3 regions of the Aquitalea aquatilis genome follow, and region 3 is predicted to be linked to each of the others. Evidence: riboswitches for the same ligand, from Rfam matches in the RefSeq annotation. Region 3 holds a riboswitch; each other region holds the start of a gene.

Region 1 (5,811 bases), 520 kb from region 3:
TCAGGCTCAATGGTTTGGGTATCCAGCAGGCCGATGCCTGTCGGCTAGGATTTTTTATCATGGCAGCACGCTATCTGGCATGAACCCGGCCGGCACAAACGACATGCGTCGCGGCGGCCCGGTCCTGATTGATCAAGGTTTCAGCTGCAGGCTGTGCGCAACCGGAGCACCAAAATCATTGATGCTTTCGTAGAGCAGCGCGGCCTCGCCGGTGGGGCGCGCAGTCAGCCCCTTCAGCTTGAAATCGGCACTGCCACCGGGTGCGACCATGCCACCCTCGCTGCGGTATTCATGACCACCCAGCTGGATGGCACTGAAATTGAGCGAGACATGAAAGGCACTGGCATTGCTGGCGCGCAAGGCGTAGCCAAGCTTTCCCCCCAGGGAAACCAGCTGCCAGCTGAGTTTGTCTGCCGCATCATCCGGATTGCCGGCCAGGCCGGCCGGGCGATAGAACAGCTTGAGGCGGGAGCGGAAGGCCACCTGCACATAGTTGTGCTGCTCGTTGCTGGCCTTGGGCAGGGGCGGAATATCCAGGATATTCAGCCAGAACACCGACTCGCGGTCTTGCGGCACGCTATCGCCGGTAAAGGTCAGGCGCACCGTTTGCGCCTTAGCCGGGTCCACCCGGAAAATCGGCGGCATGATCAGGAAGGGCGCATCGGCCGTGGTGGGTTCGGACTTTTCATTGCCACGATCTGCCCACGCCTGTACCAGCGCCGGGTCATGGCCAACATTGTCCATCTTGATGGTGACTTCGCGATCATCTGACTTGTAGATGATGCGTGTACCGGTAATCACCACATTGGCCTGCGCGGCGGATGCCAGCAACATGGCCATGCTGGTGAACACGACTGCCCCGAGTTTTGCTATTTTTTTCATTCTGCACCTGCCTCAACGATTGCCCTGGCGATCCGGGGAGGCACTCCCCAGACCACCGGGCGGGTGCTGCTTAGTTGTAAATCATCGAGTACTGAACACTGGTATTCACCGTACCCGCGGTGGATGCGCCACCGGTGGCGATGTACTGGGCGTAGTAGTTCATGGTGCCGGTCTTGTTCGGCGAGCTGCCGGACAGGGTGACGGTTTGCGAGTTGGCGCTGGTGGCAACATTGATCGGCTGGAAGGTATTGTTCAGCAGCTGTACTTCCACATTGGTGGCCATGCCGGAACCGCTGGCATTGAACAGGTTACCGGTGCTCTGGTCCACCGTGGCACCCAGTTCGAAATGGGTCTGGGCACTGGTGCCGTTACAGTTGCTCAGGTTCAGCGCAAACGGGGTGACACCGGCAACCTGGCCGGCAGTAGCCAGCGCAGAGGTGGACACCGTCGGCAGGGTCACGGTGACGTTGCTGCCACTGGTGCCGGTGATGGTGCAGGTATTGGCCGTGATCTTGCCGTTGATGGTAATGGTGCCATCCGCTGCCAGCGCGCCAGCAGAGTAAATGCCCAACCCGATTACCAAGACAGAAACAATCTTTTTCATTTTCTAAAACTCCATCGCATTAACAGGGCAGCACACTGCCCCAGACAGAACGCCAGCCTGGCGCCCTTCCCCGCAAGCTTCCACCGCCACTGCGCAAGACGCAGTCAGCCAGAACACTCGCAAACCACCCGCAACAGCCTTGCCACCCGCCTCAGCACCATGACAATGGTGTCGAGCGAATTAGATATTAAATGTTTAAGCTGTTGTTATTTACAATTGTAAGCTCAGCATCTTCATGTTGAAAAGAATTTTCTTGAAAGTGTTGTAATTTTTCCTGTCAAATATGACAAAAGCTAGATTGCACGGGGGTGCTGCAAGCAGAGCCACCATTTCAAGCCGCTGATTTTTAATCAAATCATTCAGTTGCCTGCCAGCGAGGACACACAGCCACAACCGCAGCCGCAGCCGCTGCTTTTTGTGGCGTGGCGAGTCAGCAGCCGTGCGTTTGTACATTTGGCAGGAAGCAAGACAAGGAAAATGCATGCAGAGGCGCTGATGAAAACCAGGAAATGAACCGAAATGCAGTGCCTGACAAAATGCGAACACTTAAGGAGGCTTGCCTTGCCAGGAGCCACTGCCGGCCGCCCGTGGGCAGCCCGAGGCTGGAGGTGCCAGACAAGCAGCACCCGCGCCATGCCCGGGGCGTGCGCCAGGGCGGCCATTTTGCGCAGGGCATGAAGTTGGCGTATCCTGACGGCCATTGATGGTGCCGGCAACGCCGGTGAAAAGGGAATGCAGTGCAATGCTGCAACTGCCCCCGCAACTGTAATCGGTTAGGTTTTGCGCATCATGTCACTGGCTGTCTTGGCTGCATCCACCAGCAAGACACCAAGCCGGGAAGACGCGCAACGCTGCTGGAGCCGGAAGTCAGGAGACCTGCCATCATCGTCTGTGAGCGCGCTTGTCATGCAGCCGGGGGGCTGTATAGAGAGTCCGCGCCACTTTCACTGTGGGTCATCCTCATGCACATCATGGAAGGCTATTTGCCGGCCAAGCACTGTCTTGCCTGGTATTCCGTTTCTGCTCCTTTCTTTGCCGGCGGTGTCTGGCACATACGCAAAATCCTGTCGGAACGTCCGCAAGCCAGAATGAATCTGGCCGCTGCCGGCGCCTTTGCCTTTGTCTTGTCTGCCCTGAAAATGCCCAGCGTGACCGGCTCCTGCTCGCACCCCACCGGTACCGGTTTTGGCGCGGTGGTATTCGGGCCGGCGGTGATGGCGGTGCTGGGGGCCATGGTCTTGCTGTTCCAGGCCTTGCTGCTCGCCCATGGCGGCCTGACCACGCTCGGGGCCAACCTGTTCTCCATGGCCATCGTCGGCCCCTGGGTCAGCTATGGCTTGTGGAAGCTGGGGCAGCGCCTTGGCTTGTCGGTGGCGGTGTCGATGTTTCTTGCCGCTGCGCTGGGGGATCTGGCCACATATATCACCACCTCCATCCAGCTGGCACTCGCCTATCCGGACCCGGTGGGTGGCTTCATGACTGCCGCCATCAAGTTCGGTGGCATTTTTGCGCTGACGCAAGTGCCATTGGCCATTGCCGAGGGCATGCTGACGGTGGTGGTGATGGATGCGCTGGCCGGCAAGGTAGCCGATATCAGAAAAGTCAGCATTCTTGCCGGGGAGACACGCTAATGGCCAAGTCATCCCGTAGCAAATGGCTGCTGTTGGGCACGGTCGCACTGCTGGTGCTGCCGCTCTTGCTGGTCGAAGGCAAATTTGCCGGCTCGGACGATCAGGCCACCGCCGCCATTACCCACGCCAAGCCAGGCTACCAGCCCTGGTTCTCCCCCATCTGGGAGCCGCCAAGCGGCGAAGTGGAAAGCCTGCTGTTTGCCTTGCAGGCCGCCATTGGCGCTGGCGTCATCGGCTACGTCATCGGCAAACGCCAGGGACTGGCCGCCCGCGATGAAGCTGAGCATTGATCACTATGCGCATCTGAGTCGCTGGCGGGAAAGGCCGGTGCTGGAAAAGGCCCTGCTGGCTATCGGCATGTTGCTGCTGGCCATCAGCCTGCCACCCTGGCCGGCCGCCCCTTGCATCATCGCCAGCGTACTGAGCGTGACGCTGCTGGGTGCAAGAGTGCCGTTGCGACTCTGGTTGCGCTATGCCCTGATACCCGCCGGCTTCCTGCTGACCGCCGGGCTGAGCATGCTGTTTGATGTCAGCCGCCACGGCCTGAGCTTGTCCCCAGCGGCGCTGCCAACGGTATGCGGCCTGCTGCTCAGATCTTTCGCCGGAATCTGCTGCCTGCTGCTGCTTGCCCTGACCACCCCGGTCACCGATATCCTGGCCAGCCTGCGCAAAATCGGCCTGCCGCGCGAGATTGCCGAAATCAGCCTGATCATGTACCGGCTGGTTTTCCTGCTGCTGGACACCGCCAGCGCCATGCATACGGCACAGGCCGCGCGACTGGGACAAAGCAATCGCAAGCAACAGCTGCGCTCGCTCGGCCTGCTACTGGCCAATCTGTTTCCACGCGCCATGGATCGGGCCGGCAGGATGGAAAACGGCCTGGCCGCCCGCGGCTGGAACGGCGAATTCAACGTCCTGCGGCGCACGCAGCCGCTATCCCTGACACGCCTGACATGGACCAGCCTGTTACTGGGTAGCGTAGTGCTGGTCGGAACCCTTTTTTCATGAACACCATTCTCAGTGTCCAGCAGCTTGGCTATACCTTTCCTGGCAATGTCATTGCGCTGTCAGGCATCAATCTTTCCATTCAACGGGGCCGCTGCCTGGCCTTGCTCGGGCCAAACGGCTCGGGCAAGAGCACTTTTTTGCAGCATCTGAATGGAACCTTGCGGCCGGATCATGGCAGCGTGTTGCTGGAGCAGGAGGCCGTGACCTACTCGCGCCAGGGGCTTAACCGGCTGCGCAGCAAGGTGGGCCTGGTCTTGCAGGATGCCGATGACCAGCTGTTTGCGGCCTCGGTATTTGAAGACATCTCGTTCGGGCCATTAAACCAGGGGCTGGAGGCCGCCGCCGCACAACAAAGAGTAGAGGAAGCAATACGGGCCATGGGCCTGGCCGGGCTGGAAAACCGCCCGCCGCACATGCTCTCCGGCGGACAAAAGAAACGGGTCGCCATTGCCGGCGCATTGGCCATGGCCCCGGAGGTGCTGCTACTGGATGAACCCACCGCCGGGCTGGATCACGAAGGCATTGCCCAGCTGATTGAAATCCTGCAAACCCTGATGCAACAAGGCATCACCATCGTGTTTTCCACCCACGATGTCGATCTGGCCTGCGGGCTGGCGGATGATATCGCCCTGTTTGCTGCCGGGCGGGTCATCGGCTTTGGCGAGCGCCGCCAGATCTTGCTGGACAAGGACATGCTATTGGCCGCCAAACTCAGCCCCTCCCTACTGCTGCAAATGGTGGTCTTTGCACAGGACAAGGGCCTGCTGGCCGCCGATGCCGTCATGCCGCGCACTGCTGGCGACATCATGGCGTTGGTCGGGCAGTGGCAGCACGAATCTCATCAAACAAACCTGGCCGACTGAAGAGGTGGCACGCATTGAGCCGCCAGGTTTAAGCCTGCCACCGCCATGGCCGGCGGCTTTCCTTGTCAAAAGCTGTTCATAGCCTGCTGCGCTGCGGTGATACCGTGTTAAAAGCGCCTGCGGAATGCTCATTGACTCCAGGCAAACTCCGCGTCCTTAGTCGTTCTCGCCTTGTCTCACTCTCGCTCGCGACACTCGGCACAGGCTTTCACATCCGGCCGGCCGGGGTAAACACGAGTGGCCCTGCCCTGCCAGCAGGCTGACTTCAAAACGGTGGATGGCTGCCCGGCTATGCCTACCTGCAAATGGGCATTGCATTTATATCGTAGTGCGATATATTTAAATGACAGCACTGCTGTTTACCAAGGAGACTGTCATGAGCCCGCTTAGCCCCCTGCGCATGCTGTGGTCGTCAGGCCATAGCTGGGACACCCTGTCCCAATCCCATTCCTCGGTTTCGGCCAGTTTTTATCGCATCGTCCTACCCGGCTCGCTGCTGGGTACGGCCATGCTGCTGTTTGCCGCCAGTTACCATGGCAATGTCTATGCCCCAGAAGTTTCCTTCACCCACTGGCTGGTGGTAAGCCTGTTATTCATGGTCACCAATTGGCTGGCCGTGCCGCTGATGGCCTGGGTCATCCGCCAGTCGGTGCATGCGCCCTCGCGCCCGGCATTTGCCGACTGCTATCGCCTGGCCGCCATTGCACCTGTGCCCATCTGGCTCTCCACACTGACCCTGCTGCTGCCGCTGCCCCTGTTCAATATGGCCTGCGGCGTGATCGGCCTGCTGGCATCGGGCATGCTGCTCTATCACGGACTGGAT
Region 2 (5,811 bases), 2.2 Mb from region 3:
CCGGTCATGCCGCCCAGCTTGCGCTTGAGCCAGCTGCGCCATAGCAGGCCGGCCAGCGGTGCCAATAGCAGCGCGGGAGCCAGCCAGGCAGACAGGCCGAGCAAGGCCAGCAGGCTGATGGCCTGTACCCGCCATTGCGGCTGCCAGGCAAAGCGCTCGCCACTGCCGGGGGCCAGGGCTGGCAGGGTGGCCGACCAGAACAGGGCGAACAGCCGCGCCCAGGCCGGCAGCAACAGCAGCCCGGCCAGCTGGGCGGGCTGTCTGGCCAGCAGCATCAGCAACACCAGTTTGCCGACGATGGCGCTGATCAGGGCAATCACGCCAAAGCTGCCGACATGCGGGTCTTTCAATACCTCGAAAAATCGTTTGCGCGAGCGGTGTGCCGCCCCCATGGCATCGGTCAGGTCGGCCAGCCCGTCCAGATGCAGGCCGCCGGTGACACCTATCCAGCACAGCAGGCCCAGCAGCGCGCCCAGCCAGGGGTCGTACTGCCCCCCCAGCCACACGGCCAGCCACAGCAGGCTGCCCAGCAACAGGCCGACCGGAGCAAACCAGCGCGCACTGGCGGCCAGCCATTCCGGGTGGAAGGTGCGCAACTGCGGTGTGGGCAGACGGGTAAGAAACTGGATGGCCAGAATCAGCGATTGCCACCAGCGGGCTGGCGGCACCGGGGACGAGGGGGGCAGGCTCATGCTTCGCCGGGGCTTTCCAGATGCATCAGATAGGCCGGATGGCCTTCCAGAATCGACAGCTGGGCAAAGCCGCCACGCTGTACCGTCATCAGCTTGGCCACGGCGAATTCGGTGCCCAGCAGCTCGGCCAGCAGCGCGGTAATCACCCCGCCGTGGCAGACCAGCACGCGATGGCTGCCGCGCGCGGTTTGAATCCACTCGCTGAAGCCACACAGCACCCGGGTGCGGAATAGGGCATAGCTCTCGCCGCCCGGCGGGGTCAGTTCTCCGCTGGCCACCCGGCTGCCCCAGTCCGGTTGCTGGCCGGACAGGATGTCGCGCGACATGCCGTCCCAGTCGCCAAAGTCGAATTCGGCAAAGCGCTCGTCCACCTTCAATGGCAGCGAACCATGCAGGGCCTGGTGTACGGCAAATTCGCGGCAGCGCTGCAGGGGGGAGGTGGCCATGCTGGTCACTGGTGCCAGCTGGTTCAGCCGCTGCCAGCTGCGGGCCATCTGTTCACAGCCCAGATCATTCAGCGGCAGATCGGTACGGCCGATCAGCCGGCCGTCGTGGTCGATCTCGCCGTGGCGCAGCAGGGTCAGCGTGTAGGGGTTCATCAATCCTTCTCCGTCACTCCGGCCTGGGCAAAAGTGGCCATCTCGGCATGCAGCTTGATGGCCAGTTGCAACAGCGGTACGCAGGTCGCCGCGCCGGAGCCTTCACCCAGCCGCATGCCCAGTTCCACCAGCGGCTCCAGCCCCAGCGCCTCCAGTGCCAGGCGGTGGCCGGTTTCTTCCGAGCGATGGCTGGCCAGCAGCCAGGCGGCCACGGCAGGGTTGATGGCGCGGGCAGCCAGTGCGGCTGCGCTGGCGATGAAGCCATCCACCAGAGACGGCACGCCCTGTAGGGCACCTTCCAGATAGAAGCCGGCCATGGCGGCGATTTCCAGCCCGCCCAGTTCGGCCAGCACTTGCGTGCCGCTCAACGGCTGCCCTTGCAGGCGCTGCAGTGCCTGTGCCACCACGCGGCGCTTGTTGGCGAGGCCGGCGTCGTCGATGCCGGTGCCGCGGCCGACGATGAGATCGACCTCAAGATTGGCCAGGCGGCAGATCAGCGCCGCCGACGGCGTGGTATTGCCAATGCCCATATCGCCGGCGATCAGCAGATTGGCACCCTGTTCGATGGCGCGGCGGGCGGCGGCGCGGCCCACTTCCAGCGCGGCCTCCACCTCGGTCGTGCTCATGGCGGCCTCAAGCGCCAGATTGGCCGTGCCGGCAGCGACCTTGGCATAGACAATGGGCAGTTCCGGCAGCTGACCCAGCACACCCACATCCACCACTTCCAGCCGGGCGGAGATGGCGCGGGCCAGCACGCAGATGGCCGCGCCGCCGGCGGCAAAGTTCTTCACCATTTCGCCGGTCACGATGGACGGGTAGGCCGATACGCCTTCGGCAGTCACGCCGTGGTCACCAGCAAAAACGGTAATGGCCGGCGTCAGCGCGGCCGGAATGGTCTGGCCTTGCCAGGCGGCAAAGCGGCAGGCCACCGTTTCCAGTACACCCAGGCTGCCGGCCGGCTTGGTCAGCGAGTTCTGGCGCTGCAGGGCAGCCTGATAAGAAGCGTGGGCGGGCAGGGCGATGGACTGGGTCATGATGCGGTGTTCTCTGGTTGGCATGGGCTAGAGCGGGACTCTAAGTCATGGGGGGCGGCGCGGCAAGCGGCATGCCGGTATGGCATGGGCATTGCCATTTGCATATGGCAACAAATCGCTGATGATCGCTCTATTTTCGCGACAATTCGCTTTATAATTCCCGCCAGACAGGTGTCCGGGCTTTGCCGCCCGGATGAAACGGGAAGCCGGTGCAAGACCGGCGCTGCCCCCGCAACGGTAAGGTCTGGCCTTTTGCTGGCCAAGGTTGTGCCATCGCCACTGTTCACATCGAACGGGAAGGCGCACGACTGCAAGACCAAGCCCGGAGACCGGCCTGTCGCCGGCGGCTGCCTGTGCGGCTGCCGGTGCTGGAGTATCGCGGGGAGGCGATCTTGCAGACAGCGGAGCGCGCCAGCTGCGCCGCTCCGCATGCCATGATGTTCAAGCGGCGAAAGCCGTCCTCTTCGCACTCCTCGCGGCAGCAGCCTGTCAGCTCTGCCGGTTTTTCATTTCAGGAGTGTGTGTTTCATGTTCAAGCCGCAACAAATCGGGCTGCTGGTGTCGCTGATCGGCACCGGCATGGCCCATGCCGACAATCTGCCGCAATTCCAGGGCGAGGAAGTGGTGGTAACGGCCAGCCGCCAGCCGCAATCCATCACCAAGACCCTGTCTGACATCAGTGTGATTACCCGCGACGACATCGAGCAATCTGCCGTCACCAGCTTGCCGCAACTGCTGGCACGCCAGCCCGGGGTTGAAGTGGTCAGTTCCGGTGGTGCCGGCAGCCAGGCCAGCATCTACCTGCGTGGCAGCAATGCCAACCAGACCGTGGTGTTGCTGGATGGTGTGCGTATCGTCTCGGCCACCACCGGTACCACGGCGCTGGAAAACATCCCGCTGGACAATATCGAGCGCATCGAAATCCTGCGTGGCAGCAGCTCCAGCCTGTATGGTGCCGATGCCATCGGCGGCGTGATCCAGATTTTCACTCGCCAGGGTAGCGGTGCCCCGCGTTTCAATGCTGCGCTGGGCGTGGGCGACCATGGTCTGTTCCAGTCAGCCGCTGGGGTGGCTGGCAAGCTGGACAATACCGCCTTCAGCCTGCAGTTCAGCCAGCAGCAAACCAATGGCATCTCCGCCACCAATGCGCAGAGCAGCAGCTATAACCCCGACCGTGATCCCTACCGCAACCTGTCCTACTCGGCCAACCTGACCCAGACGCTGGCTGCCGGCCAGGAGCTGTCGCTGCGCCTGTTCCAGACCAACGGCAAAATGGATTACGACGGCTACAACAGCCACGGTGAAGATCTGCAACGCAGTCGCCAGAGCGGTGCCAGCCTGGAATCCAAAAACAGCCTCACCGACAACTGGACCTCCACCCTGCGTTTCAGCCACAGCGTTGACAGACAGGAGCACTGGACCAATGGCGACATGGCCCAGCGTGCCGACCTGTATCAGACCGCCCAGAACGAATGGCTGTGGCAGAACGATATCCACACCGGGCTGGGAAATTGGCTGGCTGGCTTCGACTATACCCAGCAGCATGTGGACAGCAGCACGGCTTTTGATGTCAGCGAACGCAGCAACAAGGCGGTGTTCATCGGCTACAGCGGCGAATTCGGCAAGCATTTGCTGCAAGCCAGTGCCCGTCATGATCAGGATGAGCAGTTTGGCGGCAAAACCACCGGCCAGCTGGGTTACGGCTATCGCCTGAACGAGGCGCTGACTGCACGCGCCAGCTATGGCACCGCCTTCAAGGCCCCCACCTTCAATGACCTGTACTACCCGCTGGATAGCTATGGCTACGCCGGCAACCCCCACCTGCAGCCGGAGACATCGCGCAATGCCGAGCTGGCCTTGCAATACAAGGCTAATGGCAGTTCGGCCTCGCTGACGCTGTTTCACAACAGCATCGACAACATGATTGCCATTACCTCCGACTACAGCACCATGACCAATATCAGCCATGCCACCATCCGTGGTGCCACGTTGGCGGCGGCCAAGGCTGTCGGCAACTGGGACTGGTCTGGCTCTGCCACCTATCAGGACCCGCTGGACCATTCCGGCCACCAGCAATTGCAGCGACGTGCCCGCGCCTACGGGCAGCTGGCGGCCGCCTATGACTGGGGGCGAGTGACTACCGGGCTGGAGTGGCAGGTCAGTGCCAAGCGGCGTGACACGACCGATAGCGGCAGCAATGTCTGGCTGGGCGGCTATACGTTGACCAATCTCTATGCCAATTACCGCTTTGCCCGCGAGTGGACTGCCAATCTCAAGCTCAGCAATGTGTTCGACCGTCATTACACTACGCTCTATGGCTACAACACGGCGGGCCTTGGCGGGTATATCGGCGTAAGCTATCAGCAGAAATAAACCTTGCTTGCTACCTTATAGGTGGCAGCCCCTTCTTGGTTTGTAGCCGGGCCTCCTTGCTGGAGGCCCGGTTTTTCGGGATATCAAGTTCATGACCCACCTGATCAGCGGCGGCTCCCGCTCCGGTAAAAGCCGCTACGCCGAACAACTGGCCGTGCAGCATGGCGGCCCGGTGACTTACATCGCCACTGCCGAAGTGCGCGATGATGAGTTTGCCGAACGGGTGCGCCAGCACCGTTTGCAGCGGCCGCAGCACTGGCACGTGCTGGAAGCCGAGCGTGGTCTGGCCGAACTGGTGCTGGGACATGATCAGGAAGACGGCCTGTTGCTGGTGGATTGCCTGGGCATGTGGCTGATGCGCTTTTTCCGCAGCGACGACCAGTTCGACGAAATGGACTTCGTGCAGGAAAGGCAATGGCTGCTGGAAGCCATTGCGGCAGTGCAAGGCCAGCTGTTGCTGGTCAGCAATGAAATCGGCTGGGGCGTGATGCCGATGAGCAGCGTGGCACGGCGCTATGGCGATCTGCTTGGCCGGCTCAATCAGGACATCGCCGCCCGCTGCCAGCGCGTGACCCTGGTGGCCTGCGGCCTGCCGCTGGCGCTCAAGGGCGGCTGATGGCCCGGTTTGGACGCGCCGGCTGGTTGTTGCTGGCACTGCTGCTGGCCCCGGCCCAGGCGGCCATAGTCGTGCGCGACGGTGCCGGCCAAGGGCTGATACTGCCAAGTGCTGCCCGGCGCATTGTTTCGCTCTCTCCGCATGCCACCGAAATGCTCTACGCCATCGGTGCCGGCTCACGGCTGGTGGCGACGGTGGATTACAGCAACTATCCGCCAGCAGCACGCCAGCTACCGCGGGTGGGCGGCTATAGCGGGGTCAGCCTGGAAGCGGTCATGCGTCAGCAGCCCGATCTGGTAGTGGCCTGGCAGGATGGCGGCAATCCACGCGAACTGGAGCGCTTGCGCCAGCTTGGCGTGCCGGTGTTCATCAGCCATCCCTTGCAGCTGGAAGACATCGCCAGCGAGATGCACCGCCTGGGCCAGTTGACCGCCACGCAGCCGCAAGCCGATGCGGCGGCCAGCCGCTATCGCCAGCGTCTGCTGCAACTGCGCCAG
Region 3 (5,811 bases):
GTCCGCCTCCCAGCCGGCAGCGCGCAAGCTGGCCAGATCAGCCCGCACACTCTTGCTGCCGGGCAGGATGAGCAGGTCGGCCGGCGGCAGCGGCTGGCCCGGCTTGACCAGCAACAGCTCCACCTGCGGGTGCAGGCGCAGCGGATCGAAATCGGTATGGTTGCTGATGCGCGGCAGCACCGGCACCACCACCCGCAGCGTCTGCTGCGGCGTAGTGCCGGCTTGTGGCCGGTTCAGCGCCAGGCTGTCTTCCGCCTCGATATGCAGGCCGTTCAGATAAGGCAGCACGCCCAGCACCGGCTTGCCGGTACGCTGCTCCACCCACTCCACGCCGGACTGCAGCAAGGCCGGATCGCCACGGAAGCGGTTGATCACCAGCCCCACCACCCGCGCGCGCTCGCTGTCGGACAGCAATTCCAGCGTTCCCACCAGATGGGCAAACACCCCGCCACGCTCGATGTCCGCCACCAGCACCACCGGGCAGTCCACCGCCTCGGCAAAGCCCATATTGGCGATATCGCCCTCGCGCAGATTGATTTCCGCCGGGCTGCCCGCGCCTTCCACCACGATGCACTGGTATTGGCTGGCCAGACGGGCGTGCGATTGCAACACCGCCTGCATCGCCACCGGCTTGTAGGCGTGATAGGACACCGCGTCCATATTGCCCACGGCATGGCCCTGGATGATGAGCTGGGAGCCGGTGTTGCTATTGGGCTTGAGCAGCACCGGATTCATGTCGGTGTGCGGCTCCACGCCGCAGGCCAGTGCCTGCACTGCTTGCGAACGACCGATCTCGCCACCATCCACTGTCACCGCACTATTGAGCGCCATGTTCTGCGGCTTGAACGGGGCCACGCGCAAGCCGCGCCGCGCCAGCAGACGGCAAAAGCCAGTGGCGAAAGTGCTCTTGCCGGCATCCGAGGTGGTGCCCTGAATCATGATGGTTTTGGCGGACATGCAGTTCTCCAGCGCGCAATTTTTCGGGAAGACCCCTAGAATGTCGCTTTTTCAACGGTAGGGCAGCGCGGCAAGCGGCCGCCCCGAAGCCGGCGATTATATAGGCGCGTGACGTGATTTCAGCTGTTTTTCTGTTGTTTGCCGTAGTGCTGGACCGCTTGCTGGGTGAGCCACGGCGCTGGCATCCGCTAGTGGGCTATGGCTATCTGGTGCGCAGGGTGGAACAGGCGCTGTACCCGGCACAGCCACTAGCCGAACCGGTGTGGCGCATGCGCCTGCGCGGTGTGCTGGGCATCAGCCTGCTGCTACTGCCACTGACCGGCCTGGCTTGCTGGCTGTCACGTTTACCGTGGCTGGGCCAGCTGGCATCGGTCTTGTTGCTGTACCTCGCCATTGGCGCGCAAAGCCTGCGCGAGCATGCCCAGGCGGTGCTCGATGCGCTGCGCGCTGGCGACTTGCCGCTGGCCCGTTACAAGGTGTCGATGATCGTCAGCCGCAACACCAGCGAACTGGACGAAACCGCCGTGGCACGCGCCACCATCGAATCGGTGCTGGAAAACGGCAGCGATGCCATCTTTGCCGCCGTGTTCTGGTTTTTGCTGCTGGGCGCGCCCGGCGTGGTACTGTACCGCGCCGCCAATACCCTGGACGCCATGTGGGGCTATCGCAATGAGCGCTTCCTGCATTTTGGCTGGGCGGCCGCCCGGTTTGACGATGTACTCAACCTGATTCCCGCCCGCCTCACCGCGCTCACTTACATCGTGCTGGGCCATACCCGCCAGGGCTGGCAATGCTGGCGCGCCCAGGCCCCCACCTGGTACAGCCCCAATGCCGGCCCGGTCATGGCCGCCGGTGCCGGTGCGCTGGGCGTGCTGCTGGGCGGTGCCGCCAGCTATCACGGCAAGCTGAAGCAGCGCCCCACGCTGGGCCTGCAACGCCCGCCCTTAGCCGAAGACATTGCCCGCGCCATCGCGCTGGTACAGCGCAGCCTGTGGCTGTGGGTGGCCGTGGCGCTGCTGGGCGGCGGCCTCATCTGGAGCTTCACACATGCTTGAACACGGAGGCGGCATCCTGCGTGCCGCGCAGCAATACGGCATTCCCGCGCAAGACTGGCTGGATCTGTCCACCGGCTTGAACCCACAAGGCTGGCCAGTGCCGGCGGCCAGCCCGCGCAGCTGGCAGCGGCTGCCCGAAGAGGATGACGGGCTGGAACAAGCGGCGGCGGATTACTACGGCAGCCCGCTGCTACTGCCGGTAGCCGGCTCGCAGCCGGCCATCCAGCTATTGCCCACCCTGCGCCCAGCGTGCCGGGTGGGCATGCTGCCCTTGTGTTATGCCGAACACCCCTGGCACTGGGAGCAAAACGGCCACCAGTTGAGCCGCCATGCGCCGGAGGACATCGACGCTGCCATCGACCAGCTGGACGTGCTGCTGCTGTGCCACCCCAACAACCCCACCGGGACCACCTTCTCCCGTGCACAACTGCAGGACTGGCGCGCCCGACTGGCCTGTCGTGGCGGCTGGCTGATCATCGACGAAGCCTTCATGGATGCCACGCCAGAGCACAGCCTGCTGGCTGATGTGGGCCTGCCAGGGCTGATCGTACTGCGCTCCATCGGCAAGTTTTTCGGCCTGGCCGGGGCACGGGTGGGTTTTGTGTTTGCCTGGCCGGCGCTGTTGCAGCAACTGGCCGAGGCCATCGGCCCGTGGAGCATCAACGGCCCGGCGCGTGAAGTGGTGACCTTGGCCTTGCAGGATAAAAACTGGCAACAGGCGATGCGCACGCAACTGGCCAGCGACAGCCAGCGTTTGCAACAGCTATTGCAACAGCACGGCCTGATTCCGGCCGGAGGCAGCCATCTGTTTCAGTGGCTGCAGGGCGCGCACTGCCCGGCGCTGTTCGATTTCCTGGCCCGGCGCGGCATTCTGCTGCGCCAGTTTGCCGACGGCCCCAGTCTGCGCCTGGGCCTGCCACCAGACGAGGCCGGCTGGCGACAGCTGGAAACCGCACTGGCGCAATGGGAAAAGCCTTGAAAATCAGTCGGCAGAATTCCCATTTACCCGGTTGTCACGTATCATGCGCGCTTCAATGACGGTGCCCCGCCAGGGGTGAAACGGGAATGCGGTGAGACACCGCAGCTGCCCCCGCAACTGTAAGCGACGAGTCCGCATCACGATGCCACCGGGGCCACCCGGGAAGGCGATGCCGGGTAAAGAAGCGCGAGCCAGGAGACCGGCCGTCATCCGTGTCGACGCAGGCTGAATCCGGGCGGGGTGTACCGGGGGAATGCACCGTGCCGCCCATCGCCGGCGCGCCGTGCCCTCGCCTGCGGCGACCTATCGTCACCAGAGGGCCGCCATGAATCCATCCAGCCAGCCGTTAGCGGCACGCCACGCCACCCTGCCGGAATGCCGCCGATGAGACAGCACTATCGCCATGTGCTGATGTGCACCGGCCCGCGCTGCACCGAAAATGGCCAGCAGGCCGAAGCCATGTTCAAACAGCTGGGCCAGGCCATCGACGCCTGTGACGGCCTCAAGGTGAAACGCACCCGCAGTCATTGTTTCGCCGTATGCAAGGAAGGCCCCATCATGGTGGTCTACCCGGAAGGCGTGTGGTATCGCAAGGTGGATGCCAACGCGGTGCAGCGCATTGTCAGCGAGCATCTGCAGGGCGACGTGCCAGTGGAAGCCCTGATTTTCCATCGCCTGGGTTTGGGCGATGTCAGCAGTGAAAGCACGCCATGACGCAGCACAACCAGGGCGGCATCGTGCTGCTCAGCCACGCCGGCACCGACCTCACCGCCCTGAGCCGCGCCCCGCTGCCGCCAGACTTCGACAGCGTCGCCAGCTTCGCCCTGCAACACATTACCGACGCCAGCCAGATGCAGGCCCTGCTGGACGGCCCACTTGCCAGCGCCCGCATCCTGCTGCTGCGGGTATTGGGCCGGGTACAGTCCATCCCCGCTTTCGACGCGCTGCACCAGCAGGCGCTGGCACGCAAGCAGGCGCTGATCATCCTCAGCGGCACCGGCGAGCCGGACCCGGAGCTGGCCGCGCTGTGCACCGTGCCGCCATCCATCCAGCAAGAGGCCAATGCCTATCTGCAAGCCGGTGGCAGCAGCAATATGGCGCAATTGCTGCGCTACCTGTCCGACCGTCTGCTGATGACCGGCCACGGCTATCTGCCTGCGGCCGCCTTGCCGGAGCACGGCCTGTATCACCCGGAGCTGTCCGACGCTTGCAGCATGGATGACTGGCTGGATGATTGGTGTGAAATTCGCCAACCCGGCTGGCCCACGGTAGCCATCAGCTTCTACCGCGCCCACTGGCTGAGCGGCAACACCCGCTTCATCGACATGCTGGTAGACATGCTGGCCGAGCGCCAGATCAACGCGCTGCCGCTGTTTACCTCGTCGCTGCGCAGCCAGGACGAAGCCGGCATGCCGGCAGCGCTGCAACTGCTGCGCGACACCCGCGCCGGCCAGCCCTGCGTGCTGATCAACACGACGTCCTTTGCCATGGGCGAAGTGAATGCCGAAGGTGCCACCAGCGCCAGCTGGGCAGTAGAGGCCTTCGAGCAGCTGGATATCCCGGTGCTGCAGGCCATCACCAGCAGCATGACCCAGGCGCAGTGGGAGCAATCCGAGCGTGGGCTGAACCCGCTGGACACCGCCATGAATGTGGCGCTGCCGGAGTTCGATGGCCGCATCATCGGCGTGCCGGTGTCGTTCAAGCCGGAAGACCCGGCCAGCAGCGACTACCAGCCGCTGCCCGACCGCATGCGCCGCCTGGCCGGCATTGCCGCCCGGCTGGCGCGACTGAAGCACACCCCGGCTGCCACCAAACGGGTAGCCTTCATCTTTACCAATTCCAACAGCAAGGCCTCGCAAGTGGGCAATGCGGTGGGGCTGGACTCCGCCGCCTCGCTGTATGCGCTGCTGCAAGCCATGCAGGCCAATGGCTACCAGATCGGCCCGCTGCCAGACAGCAGCGATGCGCTGATGCACCAGTTGATCGACCGTGGCTGCTACGACACCGACTACCTCAGCGCCGAGCAATTGCGCCAGGCCATTGCCCGCGTACCGCTGGCGCAGTATCAGCAATGGTTTGCTGAACTGCCCGCCCCGCTGCAAACACGCATGCTGGAGCGCTGGGGCGCCGCGCCTGGCACCGCCTATGTCGATGGCGACCAGCTGGTATTTTCCGGCATGGAGCTGGGCAATGCCTTTGTCGCGCTGCAGCCGCCGCGCGGCTATGGCATGGACCCGGACGCCATCTACCACACGCCGGACCTGCCGCCCACCCATCACTATTACGCGCTGTACTGCTGGCTGCGTGACGAATGGCAGGCCGACGCCATTGTCCACGTCGGCAAGCATGGCACGCTGGAATGGCTGCCGGGCAAGGGCGTGGGCGTGTCGCAACACTGCTTCCCGGACGCCTTGCTGGGCGACATGCCCATGTTTTACCCCTTCATCCTGAATGATCCGGGTGAAGGCTCGCAGGCCAAACGCCGCGCCCATTCGGTGATCATCGACCACCTGACGCCGCCGATGACCACCGCCGACACCTACGGCCCGCTAGCCCAGCTCACCCAGCTGGTGGACGAGTATTACCAGGTGGAAATGCTGGACCCGAGCAAGCTGCCGCTGTTGCAGCAGCAGATCTGGGATCTGATCAAGGAGGCGCGGCTGGACAGCGATCTGGCCGCCATGCTGGGGCATGACCATCAGCATGATGAACACGAACACGGTCATGGCCATCACCAACATGCGGCGCATGATCACCATCATCATGCCCACCCGCCCAAGGCCGCCCAGCCGGGCTACCGCCTGAGCCAGCCCGCCAAGG

The links. Region 3 has a riboswitch for cobalamin ahead of FAZ30_RS14920 ((2Fe-2S) ferredoxin domain-containing protein). Riboswitches for the same ligand answer to the same signal wherever they lie in the genome.
Region 1: linked by a shared signal. The riboswitch ahead of FAZ30_RS17255 (energy-coupling factor ABC transporter permease) and the one ahead of FAZ30_RS14920 ((2Fe-2S) ferredoxin domain-containing protein) in region 3 are both predicted to bind cobalamin.
Region 2: linked by a shared signal. The riboswitch ahead of FAZ30_RS04450 (TonB-dependent receptor domain-containing protein) and the one ahead of FAZ30_RS14920 ((2Fe-2S) ferredoxin domain-containing protein) in region 3 are both predicted to bind cobalamin.

The regions. Positions count from the first base shown of each region.
Region 1 is NZ_CP039731.1:3,690,897-3,696,707, forward strand. Features, by position in the region: gene FAZ30_RS17240 (fimbria/pilus outer membrane usher protein) at 1-1, opposite strand, end outside; gene FAZ30_RS17245 (fimbria/pilus periplasmic chaperone) at 133-882, opposite strand; gene FAZ30_RS17250 (fimbrial protein) at 953-1,486, opposite strand; cobalamin riboswitch at 2,174-2,384, shown strand; gene FAZ30_RS17255 (energy-coupling factor ABC transporter permease) at 2,449-3,117, shown strand; gene FAZ30_RS17260 (energy-coupling factor ABC transporter substrate-binding protein) at 3,117-3,407, shown strand; gene cbiQ (cobalt ECF transporter T component CbiQ) at 3,391-4,125, shown strand; gene FAZ30_RS17270 (energy-coupling factor ABC transporter ATP-binding protein) at 4,122-4,988, shown strand; gene FAZ30_RS17275 (YIP1 family protein) at 5,365-5,811, shown strand, end outside.
Region 2 is NZ_CP039731.1:988,356-994,166, reverse strand. Features, by position in the region: gene cobS (adenosylcobinamide-GDP ribazoletransferase) at 1-692, opposite strand, end outside; gene FAZ30_RS04460 (histidine phosphatase family protein) at 689-1,291, opposite strand; gene cobT (nicotinate-nucleotide--dimethylbenzimidazole phosphoribosyltransferase) at 1,291-2,325, opposite strand; cobalamin riboswitch at 2,478-2,677, shown strand; gene FAZ30_RS04450 (TonB-dependent receptor domain-containing protein) at 2,854-4,698, shown strand; gene cobU (bifunctional adenosylcobinamide kinase/adenosylcobinamide-phosphate guanylyltransferase) at 4,790-5,314, shown strand; gene FAZ30_RS04440 (cobalamin-binding protein) at 5,314-5,811, shown strand, end outside.
Region 3 is NZ_CP039731.1:3,174,817-3,180,627, reverse strand. Features, by position in the region: gene FAZ30_RS14935 (cobyric acid synthase) at 1-957, opposite strand, end outside; gene cbiB (adenosylcobinamide-phosphate synthase CbiB) at 1,071-2,012, shown strand; gene cobD (threonine-phosphate decarboxylase CobD) at 2,005-2,991, shown strand; cobalamin riboswitch at 3,034-3,213, shown strand; gene FAZ30_RS14920 ((2Fe-2S) ferredoxin domain-containing protein) at 3,376-3,705, shown strand; gene FAZ30_RS14915 (cobaltochelatase subunit CobN) at 3,702-5,811, shown strand, end outside.